Regions from separate parts of the Kribbella hippodromi genome, predicted to be linked through region 1. Evidence: riboswitches for the same ligand, from Rfam matches in the RefSeq annotation. Region 1 holds a riboswitch; the other holds the start of a gene.
The links. A riboswitch is a leader RNA that binds a small molecule or an ion and turns the genes downstream of it on or off. The one in region 1 is predicted to bind cobalamin.

Region 1 (7,601 bases):
CCCCATCCTGCCTCGCCACCCGCCCCTGAACGAGGCAGCCACCCCCGGGCCGAGCCGAACCGGGAGCCGTAAACCGTCAGCTGACGCACTTTCCGTAGGTCCCCGCAACAGTCAGTCGCAGCGCACACCGCGATGAGTGACCTGGATCACACAATTAGGGTGTCGAGTGGTTCGGTTGCCGCTCGACGCATGGGCAAGCAGGCAAGATCACGGACTCCAAGGAGCAGCAGATGCGTACCCTCATCACCACCGCGTTCATCTCCCTCGACGGTGTCGTCGAGGCGCCCGGCGGCGAGCCGGGCTACCGGAACTCCGGCTGGACCTTCAAGGGCATCCCGTTCGACGAAGCGAGCTTCGAGCTGAAGGGCCGTGAACAGGTCGAGGCGTCCGCGATGATGATGGGCCGGGTCAGCTACCAGGCGTTCTCGCCGGTCTGGCCGGGCATGACGAAGGACTTCGCCGGCTACAACGCGATGCCGAAGTACGTCGTCTCCACCACCCTGCAGGACAGCGACCTGGTGTCGAACTGGGCCGAGACGACCATCCTTCGCTCCCTCGACGACGTCGCCGCGCTCAAGCAGACCGACGGGGGCCCGATCATCGTTCACGGCAGCGCGACGCTGAACCGGAATCTCTCCGACGCGGGCCTGATCGACCGGTACCACCTGCTGGTCTTCCCGGTCCTCCTCGGTGCCGGCAAGCGCCTGTTCAGCGGCACCGACAAGGACCAGCTCAACCTGAAACTCACCGAATCCGAGTCCTACCCCAACGGCATTCAAAAACTCGTCTACGACGTCCAGCACTGACCAAACCTGTCCTAGCTCCGTACTACCGTGCGGACATGGCGATCGAGGTGCGGGCGGCTGAGGTGTTCGAGGATGTGCGGGCGGTGGTCGGGCCCAAGTCGCCGACAGCCAATGTGTGTTTTTGCCTCAGCTATCGGGTGTCATCGGCGGTGAACAACTCGTTGCGGGGGCCGGCGCGGGGTGAGTACATGGCGGGGCTGGTGCGGGAGAAGCCGGCTCCGGGGGTGCTCGCGTACGACGAGGAGACACCGGTGGGGTGGGCGGCGGTGGCGCCGCGAGCGGTGACGGCGTTCGCGCGGAACCGGAAGATTCCGCACCTGGACGAGCTGCCGGCGTGGTCGCTGTGGTGCATCCGGGTTCGGCCGGGGCATCGGAAGCAAGGGATCTCGCATGCGCTGATCGCGGGAGCCGTCGAGTTCGCGCGGGAGAACGGGGCGCCGGTGCTGGAGGCGTACCCATTGGACAACGGGGACAGCAAGGTCGATCTGACGATGGCGTACGCGGGACTGCGGAAGAACTTCGAGCGGGCCGGCTTCCACAAGGCGGCCGACACGACCTCAGTCCTCGCCGGTCACCCGCGAATCCTCATGCGCCTCGACCTGCGCTGATCCGGCAGGAGCCACCACGTCCCGCCTGACCAGCCGAGCGACGTCCGCTAGTCCGGCGGGCGGGTCAGCCAGCGGGCGGCGGCGTTGTACGTGTCGGCCGGCCCGTCATTGAAGGCGATCGCGGCATCCGGTGCATGCTGCCGGACCAGGTTCACCACCGACTCGAACAGGTCCAGCGAACCCCGGATCCCGCCGCCGATCACCACGCACTCCCACGACCGCGACGCCAGCGCGTCACGGATCACGGCCTCGACGTCGTCGCTCCCGTCCAGCCCGACCAGGCACGTTTGTACACAAACGTCATGCATCACGAACTGGTCCATCCCGGCCTGAATCCCGGTGGCCACCGGCTCCGGGTCCCACGGCCCCGGCACCCGGTACGGATCGAGGCCGATCACCAGTACACGCGGTGTCTCCATGCTCGGACCATACGCCCGCCCGGTCCCAACCCCGCGCTATCCGAAGCCCCGCTCGACCGTGTCCAGGAACGATTCGACCTGGCGGTACGTGGCTGAGCTGTACCCGCCGATGCTCCGTTCGGCTTGGAGTGCTTCGCGCATCGCGTCCAGGTACCGGCGTTGCAGGACCGCCATTTGCTCGCGGGTGTCCGGCTTGGTGTCGCGCAATTGCCGGCCGCCGGACATCAACCGCGGCACGATCCGCTCCTTGAGGGCACTCACCGCCGCCGGATCGAGCGGTTCGCCGTCGACCGTTTGTTCGTCCAACGGACCGAGCGCGTCGATCGCGGCCTCGCCGATCTGCCGCATCAACGCCTGGACGGAGTCACGCTTGTCCTCGGCGCTCTCCGAGCTGAACCGCATCCGCGCGATCACCGCCGGCAGCGTCAACCCGAACAGCACCAGCGTGATCAGCGCGACGATGAATGCGGCCAGTACGACAGTGGCGCGATGCGGCGTACCGGCCGGAATGGTCTGCACGGCGGCGACCGTGACAACGCCGCGCATGCCGGCCCAGGCGAGGACGAGCAGTCCACGGCCGGTGATCGGCTCGCGTTCCTCGAAGTCGATGTCGGCGTGGCTGCGGGCGAGCCGTTTGCGCGCCCACGCGAGCCGGTTCTCCTCGCGCTCCCCCGACGGTTCCATCGCGTCGAGGCGTTCGCCCATCTCGCTCAGCCTGGCCCGGAGCTGATCGTTGCGATCGTCCGACCCGAACCGGCTCTGCAGTGCGGGCCAGGCGAGTCCGAGGAAGCGCAGCACGATCAACAGCACGACCACCAGCAGTACGAGCAGGGTGATCTCGCCGAAGCTCGTCTCGACGCGAGCGTCATCCACCAGCTCCGGAAGCTGGTACCCCATCGCGAGGAAGACACCGCTTTCCAGGATGAAGCTGATGGTCGTCCAGGTCGTGGCCTGGGTCTGCCGGTCCCGCGCGCTGAACCGCCGGCTTCCGAGCGCACCGGTGAGCAGCCCGGCGATCACCACCGCGAGTACGCCCGACGCGTGCACGCCCTCGGCCGGGAAGTACGCGAGGAACGGTACGGCGAACGAAATCGTCGTGTTCAGGACCGGATCATCGAGCCGCTGCCGCAGCAGTGCCGTCAGCAGGCCGACCGCGCCGCCGATCAGGATCGCGCCGACGACCGCCCAGGCGAAGTCGAGCACGGTGTGCCCGAGGCTGAAGTGCGTGGTGACCGCGAGCGCCGCCAGCGCGGTCCGCAGCACCACCAGCGCCGACGCGTCGTTGACGAGGCTCTCCCCTTCGAGCACGGTCATCAACCGTGGTGGCAGCCCGACCCGGTGCCCGATCGCGGTCGCCGCGACCGCGTCCGTCGGGCTCACCACCGCTCCGAGCGCGACCGCCAGCGCGAACGAGATGCTCGGGAAGGCAGCGTGCACGAGCGCGCCGATCACCAGCGCGGACACGATCACCATCACGACCGACAACCACGAGATCAACCCGAAGTTCCGGCGTACGTCCAGCACCGGCAACTGCACCGCGGCCGAGTAGAGCAGCGGCGGCAGCACGCCCGCGAGGATGATCTCCGGCTCGATGTGGATGGCCGGCGTGCTCGGCAGGTAACTCGCCCCGATGCCCAGCGCGACCAGCAGCAACGGCGCCGCCACGCCCGTCCGGCGCGCGAACACCGAGGCCGCGATCATGATCGCGAGCCCGCAGCCGGCGATCAGGACAATCTGATGATCCACGTCTCCGCACCTTAGGCCACCGATCCACAAAATCCGCGGACCTGGATGTAGAGAACGCCGAGGCAGCCTCGTCCTCCGGTCAGAAGCAACCCCGACCCGAGGAGCCAGTCATGACGATCAAGCGGATGGACCACGTAGGCGTAGTCGTGGACGACCTGGAAGCCGCGACCGCGTTCTTCCTCGAACTCGGCATGACGGAGGTCGGCCGCGCACCGATCGCCGGCCCGTGGGTCGACGGCGTCTCCGGCATGACCGACGTCCACGCGGAGATCGTCTTCCTTCGCACCCCCGACGGCCACGGTCAGCTCGAGCTGACCACCTACACCCACCCCGTCGCCACCACCGCCGAGCCGTCCGCGCCCCCGAACACGATCGGCCTCCGCAACCTGATGTTCGCCGTCGAGGACCTCGACGACACCGTCGCCCGCCTGAAACCCCACGGCGCCGAACTCATCGGCCGCATCGAGCAATACGAAACCGCCCACCGCCTCTGCTACCTGCGCGGTCCCGCCGGCATCATCATCGCCCTGGCCGAAGATCTCGACTGACCTGTGGACAACCGCTCGCGCGACGTCGCGGAGCGCTATCCTCTGAGGTGCCGACGGTTCGCCAGGGTCATGCGGTTCGTGGCCCGGCGAGGCAAGAGGGAACCTGGTGTGAATCCAGGACTGCCCCGCAGCGGTGAACGGGAACGACCGCCGTCAACAGCACTGGACGCGAGTCCGGGAAGCGACGGCCAGTAGGTCCACCGGTTGTCCGACCGGTCCGCCCGTGAGTCCGAAGACCTGCCGCCGGTCCGCGTACCACCCGGTGCGCGGCGGATCGGATGTCCCGTGGGAGGACCCGCCCGGCCCCGCGGCAGCACCGGTCGTCCCGGACAGCGGTCGTGGCCGGCACGTCGTACCCGCGAGACCCGCCGATCCCTCGGCACACGCTCGCGAGGAGAGAGACGTGAACACCCTCACCACGGTCCTGGGATACCCGCGCATCGGCCCCAGGCGCGAACTGAAGCACGCCCTGGAAACGTACTGGCGCACCGGCGACCAGGATGCGCTCGAGACGACCGCCCGCCGGCTCCGGACGCAGACCTGGCAGCAACTGCAAGGTCTCGATTCGATCCCCGGCAACACCTTCTCGTACTACGACCAGATGCTGGACCACGTCCAGCTGTTCGATCTCACCCCGGACCGCTTCCGCGACCTCGGCCTGTCGCCGCTCGACACGTACTTCGCGATGGCCCGCGGCCGGGACGACGTCGCGCCGCTGGAGCTGACCAAGTGGTTCGACACGAACTACCACTACCTGGTGCCGGAGCTCGACGAGACCACGACGTTCGGGCTGGAACCGGGCAAGGTGCTCGGTGAGCTCGCGGAGGCGCGGGCACTCGGCGTCGAGCTGCGGCCCGTACTGATCGGTCCGCTCACCTTCTTGTTGTTGTCGAAAGCAACCAGGCCGGGCGTGAACGTGCTGACCTTGCTCGATCCACTGGTGGACCGGTACCTCGAGCTGCTCGCCGTACTCGACCAGGCCGGCGCCGACTGGGTCCAGCTCGACGAACCAGCGCTCGCCCAGGACCGTACGCCGGCCGAACTGGATGCGCTGCTCCGCGCCTATGACCGGCTCGCGACCGCCGTCGACCGCCCGGATCTCCTGGTCGCCACGTACTTCGGCGACCCCGGCAACGCCCTGCCCGTGCTCGCCGCAACTTCGGTCGAGGCACTTGCCGTCGACCTGGTGTCCGCGCCGAGTCTGGTGCGGCGGATCGCCGAGCTCCCGTCGCTGCGCCGCAAGACGGTGTACGCCGGGCTGGTCGACGGCCGCAACGTGTGGCGGACCCGGCTCGGCGACGCGGTCTCGACCTGTGCCGACCTGCGCACCGCGGTCGGCCGGCTCGGCATCTCCACCTCCTGCTCGCTCCTGCACGTCCCGTACGACCTGGATGTCGAGGACGAGCTTGACCCCGCCGTCCGGGACCGGCTGGCGTTTGCGCGGCAGAAGGTGGACGAGGTCGTCCTGCTCGGCCGGGCGATCAACGAGGACTACGGCGTGCTCGTCGATCTGGAGCGGGTCAAGCGCCGGCTCCCGAGCGAGTCCGATCTCATCCGGGATCAGGCGGTCCGTGCGCGGGCGGCCGGCGTACGCGCCGAGGACCGGCAGCGGGCGCCGTACGAGGAGCGTCGCGCGGCGCAACAGGCGCTCGGGCTGCCAGCACTGCCGACGACGACGATCGGATCGTTTCCGCAGACCGCCGACGTTCGCAGGATCCGTACCGATCTCCGGGCCGGGCGGATCACCCAGGCCGAGCACGACGACCGGCTGCGTACGGAGATCCGGCGCGCGATCGAGCTCCAGGAGGAACTGGAGCTGGACGTCCTGGTCCACGGTGAGCCCGAGCGCAACGACATGGTTCAGTACTTCGCCGAGCGGCTGGACGGCTTTGCGACGACACGGCTCGGCTGGGTGCAGTCATACGGCAGCCGCTGCGTCCGGCCGCCGATCCTGCACGGCGACGTGTCCCGGCCGGCCCCGATGACCGTCGGCTGGACGTCGTACGCCCAGTCGCTGACCGATCGCCCGGTCAAGGGCATGCTGACCGGGCCGGTGACGATCCTCGCCTGGTCGTTCGTCCGCGACGATCAGCCGCCGGCAACGACCGCCGACCAGGTCGCGCTGGCGCTCCGGGACGAGGTGACCGAGCTGGTCACGGCCGGGACCCGGATCGTCCAGGTCGACGAGCCGGCACTGCGCGAACTGCTCCCGCTCCGCGAGGCGGACCGCAAGGCGTACCTGGACTGGTCGGTCGGAGCGTTCCGGCTCGCGACCGGCGGTGCCCCGGCGGCGGTGCAGGTCCATACCCACCTCTGCTACTCCGAGTTCGGGGCAGTCATCACCGGAATCGACGGCCTGGACGCGGACGTGACCACGATCGAGGCGGCCCGGTCCCGGATGGAGGTGCTCGACGATCTCGACACGATCGGCTTCGGCCGGGGTGTCGGACCAGGCGTGTACGACATCCACTCGCCGCGCGTGCCGACTGCCGACGAGGTCCGCTCGCTGATCCGCGCGGCGCTCGCGGTCGTCCCGGCAGAGCGGCTGTGGGTCAATCCGGACTGCGGCCTCAAGACCCGCGACTGGCCCGAGGTCCAGGAGTCGCTGCGCAACCTGGTGGCCGCCACCCGGGAGGTACGCGCAACCCTGGCCTGATTGTCGGCGCTGCCGTTTAGCCTGCGGGTATGAATCGGATGGATCGGTTGTACGCGCTCGTGGAGGAGCTTCGGGCGGCGGGGCCGCGGGGGCGGACGGCGCGGCAGCTGGCTGAGCGGTTCGAGGTCAGCGCGCGGACGATCGAGCGGGATCTGAGCGCGCTCGGCCAGGCCGGGGTGCCGTTGGCAACCAAACAGGGGCGTACCGGCGGGTACTCGGTGGATCGGGCGATGACCTTGCCGCCGCTCAACTTCACTCCGCGCGAGGCGATGGCGGTCGCGGTCGCGCTGAGCCGGACCGAGCACGTGCTGTTCGCGAAGGACGCCCGGAGCGCCTTGCGGAAGATCGTGGCCGCGATGCCGGCGAAGGATCTGGAGGAGGCGCGGGCGGCCGCGGGCAAGGTGCGGCTGCTCGTACGGCCCGCGCCGCCCGATCCGGACGGTGAGATCGCCGAGCAGATCTGGCGGGCGATCAGCGACAACGCGGTGCTCCGGATCACCTACACCGACACGAACGGCGCCGGGACCGAGCGGGACGTCGAGCCGCAGCATGTGGTGGTCGCGCAGAACGGTTCGTACCTGACCGCCTGGTGCCACCTCCGCCAGGAGGACCGGATCTTCCGGATGGACCGGATCGTCCGCGCGGAGCGTACGCCGGTGCCGCGCCGCCGGGAGACCGAGGAGCTGAAGGTGGTGTGCCGGGATCCCGATCTGCCGTACGAGGCACTGCGGCCGGAAGAACTTTTTCCAACACCGACATAGGGCTGTCGCGTCCGGCCGGAATCGTGGCACTCGTTCGACGATCGATTCGATGAAAGC
Region 2 (7,601 bases), on a different contig from region 1:
ATGGAGTCCGGTGAACTCGAACGGCAGCTCCGCTTCCTCCGCCGCCGGCACCGGACCCGCCGGGACGCAATGGTCACCGCGATCCAGAACCACTTGCCCACAGCAACCATCCACGGGGCCGCCGCCGGCCTGCACCTGACCATCACCTTCGACGATCCGATCGACGACGTCGAGTTGGCCGCCGCCGCGCTCCGCAGCGGCGTCAAATGCCATCCCCTCTCGTGGCACTGCCAGCTCCCCCACGCCCCCGGCCTGGTCCTCGGCTACGCCGCCCGCACCCCCACCGAAATCACCGCCGCCATCACCACCATCGCCGCCGAGTTGCCCTAACGACAGGAGGTAGTGCCCTCAAAGCGCGCTGCCAACCCGCCGCTGAGCGTGCGAACCACCAGGCGAAGCCGACACCTCCTGTCGTTACGGCCGATCAGGCTCGGCGGGTGATCAGGAACAGCAGGTAGGGCGCACCGAGGAAGGCGGTGACTATGCCGACCGGTAGGACTGTTGGTGCGACCACCGTTCGGGCGATGAGGTCTGAGCTGACCACCAGCAGCGCGCCGATCGCGCCCGAGGTTGGCAGTCTGGCTGTGCGATCCGCGGTCAGGCGACGGGTCAGCTGCGGAGCGACCAAGGCGACGAAGCCGATTGGTCCCGCGGTCGCCGTCGCCATCGCGGCCAGGCCGACGCCAAGCGTGATCAGCACGCCGCGCGCACTCTCGACCCGCCCACCCAGCGCCCGCGCCAAATCATCACCAAGCTCCAACAGCCGCAGCTGCCGCTCGACCACCACCGCGGCCGGAACCCCCACAAACAAGGTGATTCCGATCAGTACGACATGCGTCCACGACCGCCCCGCCAAACTGCCCGCCAGCCACATCGACGCACTTTTCGCCGTGTAGATATCAGCCAACGTCAGCAAGTAAGCAGTCAACGACCCGACGATCGCCGTCACACCAACCCCAACGAGTACCAGCCGATTCCCGGACACCCCGCCCCGGTACGCAAGCAAGTAGACGCACAACGCCGAAACCAGCGATCCGACAAGTGCCCCGAGCGGAATCCACCCGCTCCCGATCACAGTGATGATCAGTACGGCCGCCAGCGCCGCCCCCGCGTTGATACCGATCAAATCCGGACTGACCAACGGATTCCGGGCCAGCCGCTGAAAGATCGCCCCCGACATCGCGAACGCCATCCCCACGCCGATTCCGGTGAGAATACGAGGCAATCGATTGTTCACCACCACGTCATACGTGATCAAAGTGCCATGCCCGGACAGCGTACGAAGTACTTCCCCGAGCGGCAGCGTGTAATCGCCCCGAGTCAGCGCAAACGCGCCGACCATCGCAATCAACACCCACGCAATCCCCGAAACCACACCACTGGAAACCTTCACAGCGAGGCCATCCGCCGCCGCCGAACCAGTGCGATGAACAACGGCGCACCCACCAACGCCGTGACAATCCCAACCTGCAACTCAGCCGGCCGCGCCGCCACCCGCCCAACGACATCCGAAAGCAGCAACACAGCAGGCGAAAGCACCATCGACCAAGGCAAAATCCACCGCTGATCCGGCCCGACAATCGTCCGCGCCACATGCGGAACAGCCAGCCCGAGAAACCCGATCGGGCCAGCAATAGCAGTCGCCGTACCCGCAAGCACAACCACCGCCAGACCGGCAAGCACCCGCACCAGCATCACTCGCGTACCCAGCGCCCGAGCCAGATCTTCTCCCAGCGCAAGCTGATTGAGCGATCGACCGAGCACCAACGCCAAAAAGGTGCCTACAGCAATAAATGGCACGGCCTGCAGCACCATCCCCTGATCAGCCAGCGACAACGACCCAACCACCCAGAAGCGGTACTCGTTCAACGTCGACAGATCGAGCAACGTGGCCGCCGAGGTGATCGAGCCCAGCAGTGCGGAGATCGCCGCGCCGGCAAGCGCGAGCTTCACCGGCGTCGTCCCGCCAACCGCCCCCACCAGATACACGACGACGGTAGCCACCAACGCCCCACCCATCGCGAACCACACGTACCCGTTCAGGCTGTGCACCCCGAACAGCCCAATCGCCGCAACCACAGCCACCGCGGCGCCAGCGTTCACGCCCAGGATGCCCGGATCGGCGAGCGGATTGCGCGTCACGCCCTGCATCACCCCGCCCGACAGCCCCAGCGCGACGCCGACCAGAACCCCGGCAAGCGTCCGTGGCAACCGCAGATACCGCACCACCCGATCGGTATCGCTCCCGCCGAACTCACCCAGCGCCCGGTACACCTCCCCGACCCCGATCCACCGGCTCCCGGCGCACAACGACAGCACCACGGCGATCCCGAGCACCGCGACACACAGGGCGAGACCGCCCGCCTTCCTCACTTGACCAGGTCAGGATGCAGGATGTGCGCCAGGTTCTCGGTCGTGTACGCCCCTCGCACGCCGGCCGAGTGATTCGCGAACAACCACGGGATCACGTGCCGGTTGCGGACCGCCTTGAGGTTCGCGTACGCCGGATTCGCGAGCAGCTTGGCCACATCCGGCTGCGACGACGCGGCAGTCATGGACGCGTCGCAACACCCGCTGATCAGTACGTAGTCCGGATCGCGCTTGATGAATTCCTCGACGCTGATCTTCACGTTCCGCTTCGAGGTCAGGTCCGCGAACGCGTTCACGCCACCCGCCTGCCGGATCAGTACCGTCCCGAAATCCGGCCCGCCGGAAACCGTCAGCCCGCCGCCCTCGAGCGCCGGCCGGATGATCGCGACGGTCGGCCGCGGCGCGTTCTTGACCGCGTTCCCGACCGCGGCGATCCGGCGTTGCTGCTCCGCGATCACGTTCTCGGCGCGGTCCTCGACGCCGAACAACCGGCCGAGATCACGCAGGTCCGCGTACACGTTGTCCATCGAGACCGTCGCCGGGTCGATCGCCTCGTCGCCCTTGCCGTCCGCGGTCGGACAGAGCGGACTGAAGATCCAGGTGCGTACGCCAAGGTCGGCCAGGCTCTTCCGGCTACCGAAGCTCGAGTCGCTACCGGCCGCGCTGAACACGTCGTTGAACCCGGACAGCACGAAATCCGGATTCAGGCTGAGTAGTTCCTCGCGGCTCGGCAGGTTCTTGAAGTACTTCGCCTTCGCCTGCGCGGCGGCGTACTCCGGCAGCACCTGCGCATCGAGGTACGCCGTGCCGACCAATCGATCGGAAATGCCCAGCGCATGCGCCATCTCGATGGCCGGCTGGTACGCGGCGAACACGCGCTTCGGTGGGCCGTTGACGGTGACGTCGATCCCGCAGTTCCGCACGGTGATCGCGTCGGCGCGCGAGCCGGCTTCGGCGGCTGGACCGCAGCCGGCCAGCAACGACAGGGAAAGGACAGCAGCAAAAACGCGTACGACGGCCATGGCGGACCGCTCCTCCAGCACCTCGTGGACGGGTCAACGCCGTGGCCGGTCTCCTGGCTGACGGGTACCGCGTCCACCGGTCTGACCTTCCCAGCCGCACGCGGCCAGTGGTCCCCTTGCGGGTACGACTGATGCACATCCCGATCACAGTGGCGAGGGCCGCGCCGGTACTTCACCGGCTTCCCGTACACCACGGCGCCGCCACACTAGCACCCGCGATCCGGTCGCGGCGGGCGTCGCGACAAACGTCTCAGCGGGTGTAGAGCGGCGACATCGCGAGCGCGAACTGCGGCATCAGATCGGGATTGATCGCGCGCGCCGGCAGCGGGACCAGGTCGACCAGCTTGTCGTCGCCGACCCGGATCGTGGTCCGCCCGGTCGCGGTGTCGACGTACCCCTCGTCACCCAGCGGCACCGACTGGGCCGTCGCCAGCTTGCTGATCGGAGCCATCAGCGCCTTCGCGTTCGGCGTCCGCCGGACCGTGCTGTACAGCAGGTTCGTCGAGCTCACCCAGCCGCACACCGGGTCGCCGGCCGGCGTCTGACCGTCCCGCCGGATCATCGCGGCGGCGCCCATCACCTTCTCGGCCGCGGACGATCCGCGCTCGCACTCCGGCCGCTTGAGCTGCCATTCCGCGTCCGGCAGACCCGGCGCCTGGAGTACGGCATCGCGCGCGATCTCGACGTACTTTGCCGGCGTCGCCTTCGGCCCGGCGATCTTGTACAGCTTGCCGTCCAGCAAGAACACCACGAACGTACTGGTCCCGTACGCACCTTCGCCGACGACTGCCGGTTTGGCCGGTTCGCCCTTGGTCGCCGCGTACGCCTTCTGGGTCGCCGCCAGCGTCGCCTTTGTTGCCGGCAGCACCGAAGTCTCCACGTTCAGCACCGGGCCGTTCGGGCCGATACTGAGCTCCAGCTGACAGACGTCGTACGTCGGGAAGCCGAAGTCGGCCGGCGGTGTCTTCGGCTGAACGTTCGCGACCGGTACGCCCAGGGTCGATTTCACCAAGGTCGCGTTCATGCGTACGCACAACGTGTCGGCGGCCTTCGCGGGCTCACTCGGCGTGATCGAGGGCGTCGCAGACGGGGTCTCCGAGTCCGGCGGCGTACTCACCGACACCAGCGGCGGCGCACTCGGCGCGTTCTCCGGCTTCAGCCCGCCACAGCCGGCCAGCAGCCCGGCCACCAGCCCTGTGATCACTACCCGGCGGATACGCATGATGACTGGAAGCCTAACCGGCGGCGCGGACAGCTCTTTCGCGGACGGCGTGTTCGTCGGTGCGGGCGTCGTAGCGCCAGAACTCGCGCAGCCAGGCCGCTGTGCCGAGCACGCCCACGACGCACAGCGCGCCGCCGCTGACGATCGCGGTCCGGACACTGGTCAGGTCCGCGACCACGCCGGAACGGGCCTGGCCGCCGAGCGGGCCGAGGGAGTAGCCGAGCATCTCGATCCCGGCCAGCCGGCCGCGCATCTCGTCCGGGATCGTCTGGTTCCAGATCACCGCGCGGAACAGCCCCGACACCATGTCGGCCGCGCCCGCGACGGCGAAGAACGCGATCGCGAACCAGATGTTCGGTGCCAGCCCGGCGACCCCGACCGCCGCGCCCCAGCTCATCGTCGCCAGTACGACCGCGCGCCCTTGATGATGGACGCGCTTCGCCCAGCCACTGGTCAGGCTGGCGCACATCGCCCCGATCGCCTCCGCGCTGTACAGCAGCCCGAGCAGCTTCGGTTCCTTCAGTACTTCGGTCGCGAACGCCGGGAACAGCACGATCGGCATCGCCAGGAACATCCCGACCATGTCCACCAGGTACGTCGCGAGCAGGTCCTTGCGCCGGAACGCGTACGTGATCCCGCCCCCGATCGCGCGCAGACTGGGAGCGCTCGTCTGCCCACTCGGCCGGTACGAGCCAAGACGGGCGTACAGCAGGGTCGCGAACACGATCCCGACCAGTTCGACGCTGAACGCCCAGGTCACGCCGACCGAACCGACCAGCACCCCACCCAGCGCCGGGCCGGCCAGTTGGCCGATCTGGGCGGTCAGGGAGCTCAGCGCGACCGCGGCCGGGATCTCCGCGTGCTTCACCACCCGCGGCAGCAACGCGTCGCGGCTCGGCCGCTGGAGTGACGAGGCGATCGCGTTCAGTGCGCCGCAGACGTAGATCAGCCAGATCTGCGGGTTCGGCAGCAGGGTGTTGGCGACCATCAGCGCAGAAATGACCACCTGGGCCAGTCCGGTACCGACCAGGAGCTTCCGGCGTTCCACATGATCGGCCAGCGCGCCGCCGTACAGACCGAACACGACCAGGGGCGCGATCGTCACCAGGCCCATCGCGCCGACCGCGAAGTTGGAGCCGGTCAGTTGGTACAGCTGGTACGGCAGCGCGACGTACCCGACCATGCCGCCGAGGAAGAACACCGACCCGGACACCAGCAGAATGCGGAAATCCCGCGAGCCGTGCCACGGGGTCAGATCCACCCGCAGCCGGGAAAAGCGGGTCCGGAGACTTAGAGCCACCTGAGTATGGTGACAGCACCTAGCGGCGCGGACGAACCTGTTTTTGGGCAACCATTTCCACCTGCGTCGAAAGGGTCGCTGGACACCGGTCGACTGACCCCCGGCGTCCTACGGTGGGAACCGATTGGTTGCCCAGGGCGTCAATCTTCCCGGCCCGGAAATCCGGCCGGACCCCCGTGAAGACGCATCGTGAAGACGAAAGAAGACACCGCATGATCTCGATCAAGTCGGTCGGTTCCCGGCTGCTCGGCACCCTCGTCGCGGGCGCCGCCGCCGGTACCACCCTGCTTGTTCCGTCCGCCGCGCAAGCAGCGGGCACCGCGGCAACCGCCGCCACCGCCGCCACCACTGCGACGGCCACCACCGCGGCGACCCGCGCGACCGCCGTGTCGGACGTACTGCTGCCCGGGCAGTACCTGAAGCCCGGCCAGTACCGCCGGTCCAAGAACGGCATCTACGCCCTGGTCATGCAGACCGACGGCAACGCGGTGCTGATCAAGGGCCGGACCCCGATCTGGGCGACGATGACGAACCGCAAGGCCTCGACGCTGATCATGCAGCGCGACGGCAACCTGGTCGTCATCTCCGGCCGCACCCCGGTCTGGGCCAGCGGCACCGACGGCAGCACCGGCGCCCACCTCGAGGTCCAGAACGACTCGAACCTGGTCATCTACAACACCCGGCACAAGGCGGCCTGGAGCCGCTACATGATCATGGTCACGCTCGGCTCCGGCCGGAACCTGACCTGGCCGAACGCGCTGTACTCGCACAACCGGATCTACCGGCTGCAGATGCAGTCCGACGGCAACGCGGTGATCGTGAAGAACGGCCGGACGCCGATCTGGAGCACCAAGACGATCAGCAAGGGTGGGTACGCGACGATGCAGACCGACGGCAACTTCGTCGTGTACAGCGCCGCGAAGCGCCCGCTCTGGGCCACCAAGACCGTCCGCCGCGGCGCCGTCCTGCAGATGCAGGACGACGGCAACCTCGTGGTCGTCTACGGCCGCACCCCGATCTGGGCCAGCAACACCGGCCGCTGATCGCCCAGCGTCCTCTGACGCTGGACACCGGACTGAGCCGCGGCGACCCAGGCGGGGGCGCCGCGGCTCACTCATGCCGTCAGTGGCAGCAGCGCGCTCAGATCGGTGCGCTCACCGCTGGCACGGAGTTTGCCGGTGGTACCGGCCTCCGCCCACGTCGTACGGCCGAGAGCGACCGAAATCCACAGGTCCGGCGGTAGTTCGATCACCGCGCCGGGCGTACCGCGGGTGTGCCGCGGTCCCTCGATGCACTGCACCGCGCCATAGGGCGGTACGCGTACCTCGACCGCATGTCCGGGCGCCTTCGCGACCAGGATCTTCAGCAACTCCTTCGTCAACAGCTTCAGGTCGGCGCGATCGGCCGTACCGTTGTCGTAACGCTGCAAGGCCTGCTGAAAGGGAACGGGCATCTCCACGACGTGCCAGCGTACGCGGCAGTTTGCGGTAACGCCCCTCTCGTCAGCGATAATCGGGCGGGACAGAGGAAGCGAGGTCGGGATGCTCACGCCCAGGCACCAGGCGCTGCTGATGACGCTGGCGGGAATGACCGTCGGCGTAGCCGTGTTCGGCGCGGTGCTCGCCATCAACGGCGGCAATCCGTTCGCCGCCGAGCCGCAAGTGGGGGTCGTGACTCCGGCTCCGAC

Region 2: another riboswitch for cobalamin. It lies ahead of ABD260_RS25620 (ABC transporter substrate-binding protein); the one in region 1 lies ahead of metE (5-methyltetrahydropteroyltriglutamate--homocysteine S-methyltransferase).

Annotation. Positions count from the first base shown of each region.
Region 1 is NZ_BAAAPH010000006.1:5,644-13,244, reverse strand. It holds gene ABD260_RS10670 (dihydrofolate reductase family protein) at 231-806, shown strand; gene ABD260_RS10665 (GNAT family N-acetyltransferase) at 842-1,414, shown strand; gene ABD260_RS10660 (hypothetical protein) at 1,462-1,833, opposite strand; gene ABD260_RS10655 (cation:proton antiporter) at 1,870-3,579, opposite strand; gene ABD260_RS10650 (VOC family protein) at 3,690-4,127, shown strand; cobalamin riboswitch at 4,165-4,386, shown strand; gene metE (5-methyltetrahydropteroyltriglutamate--homocysteine S-methyltransferase) at 4,531-6,783, shown strand; gene ABD260_RS10640 (helix-turn-helix transcriptional regulator) at 6,813-7,544, shown strand.
Region 2 is NZ_BAAAPH010000018.1:23,449-31,049, forward strand. It holds gene pdxR (MocR-like pyridoxine biosynthesis transcription factor PdxR) at 1-330, shown strand, start outside; gene ABD260_RS25610 (FecCD family ABC transporter permease) at 425-1,354, opposite strand; gene ABD260_RS25615 (FecCD family ABC transporter permease) at 1,390-2,373, opposite strand; gene ABD260_RS25620 (ABC transporter substrate-binding protein) at 2,370-3,392, opposite strand; cobalamin riboswitch at 3,419-3,602, opposite strand; gene ABD260_RS25625 (hypothetical protein) at 3,643-4,614, opposite strand; gene ABD260_RS25630 (MFS transporter) at 4,628-5,914, opposite strand; gene ABD260_RS25635 (hypothetical protein) at 6,127-6,957, shown strand; gene ABD260_RS25640 (sterol carrier family protein) at 7,029-7,367, opposite strand; gene ABD260_RS25645 (hypothetical protein) at 7,456-7,601, shown strand, end outside.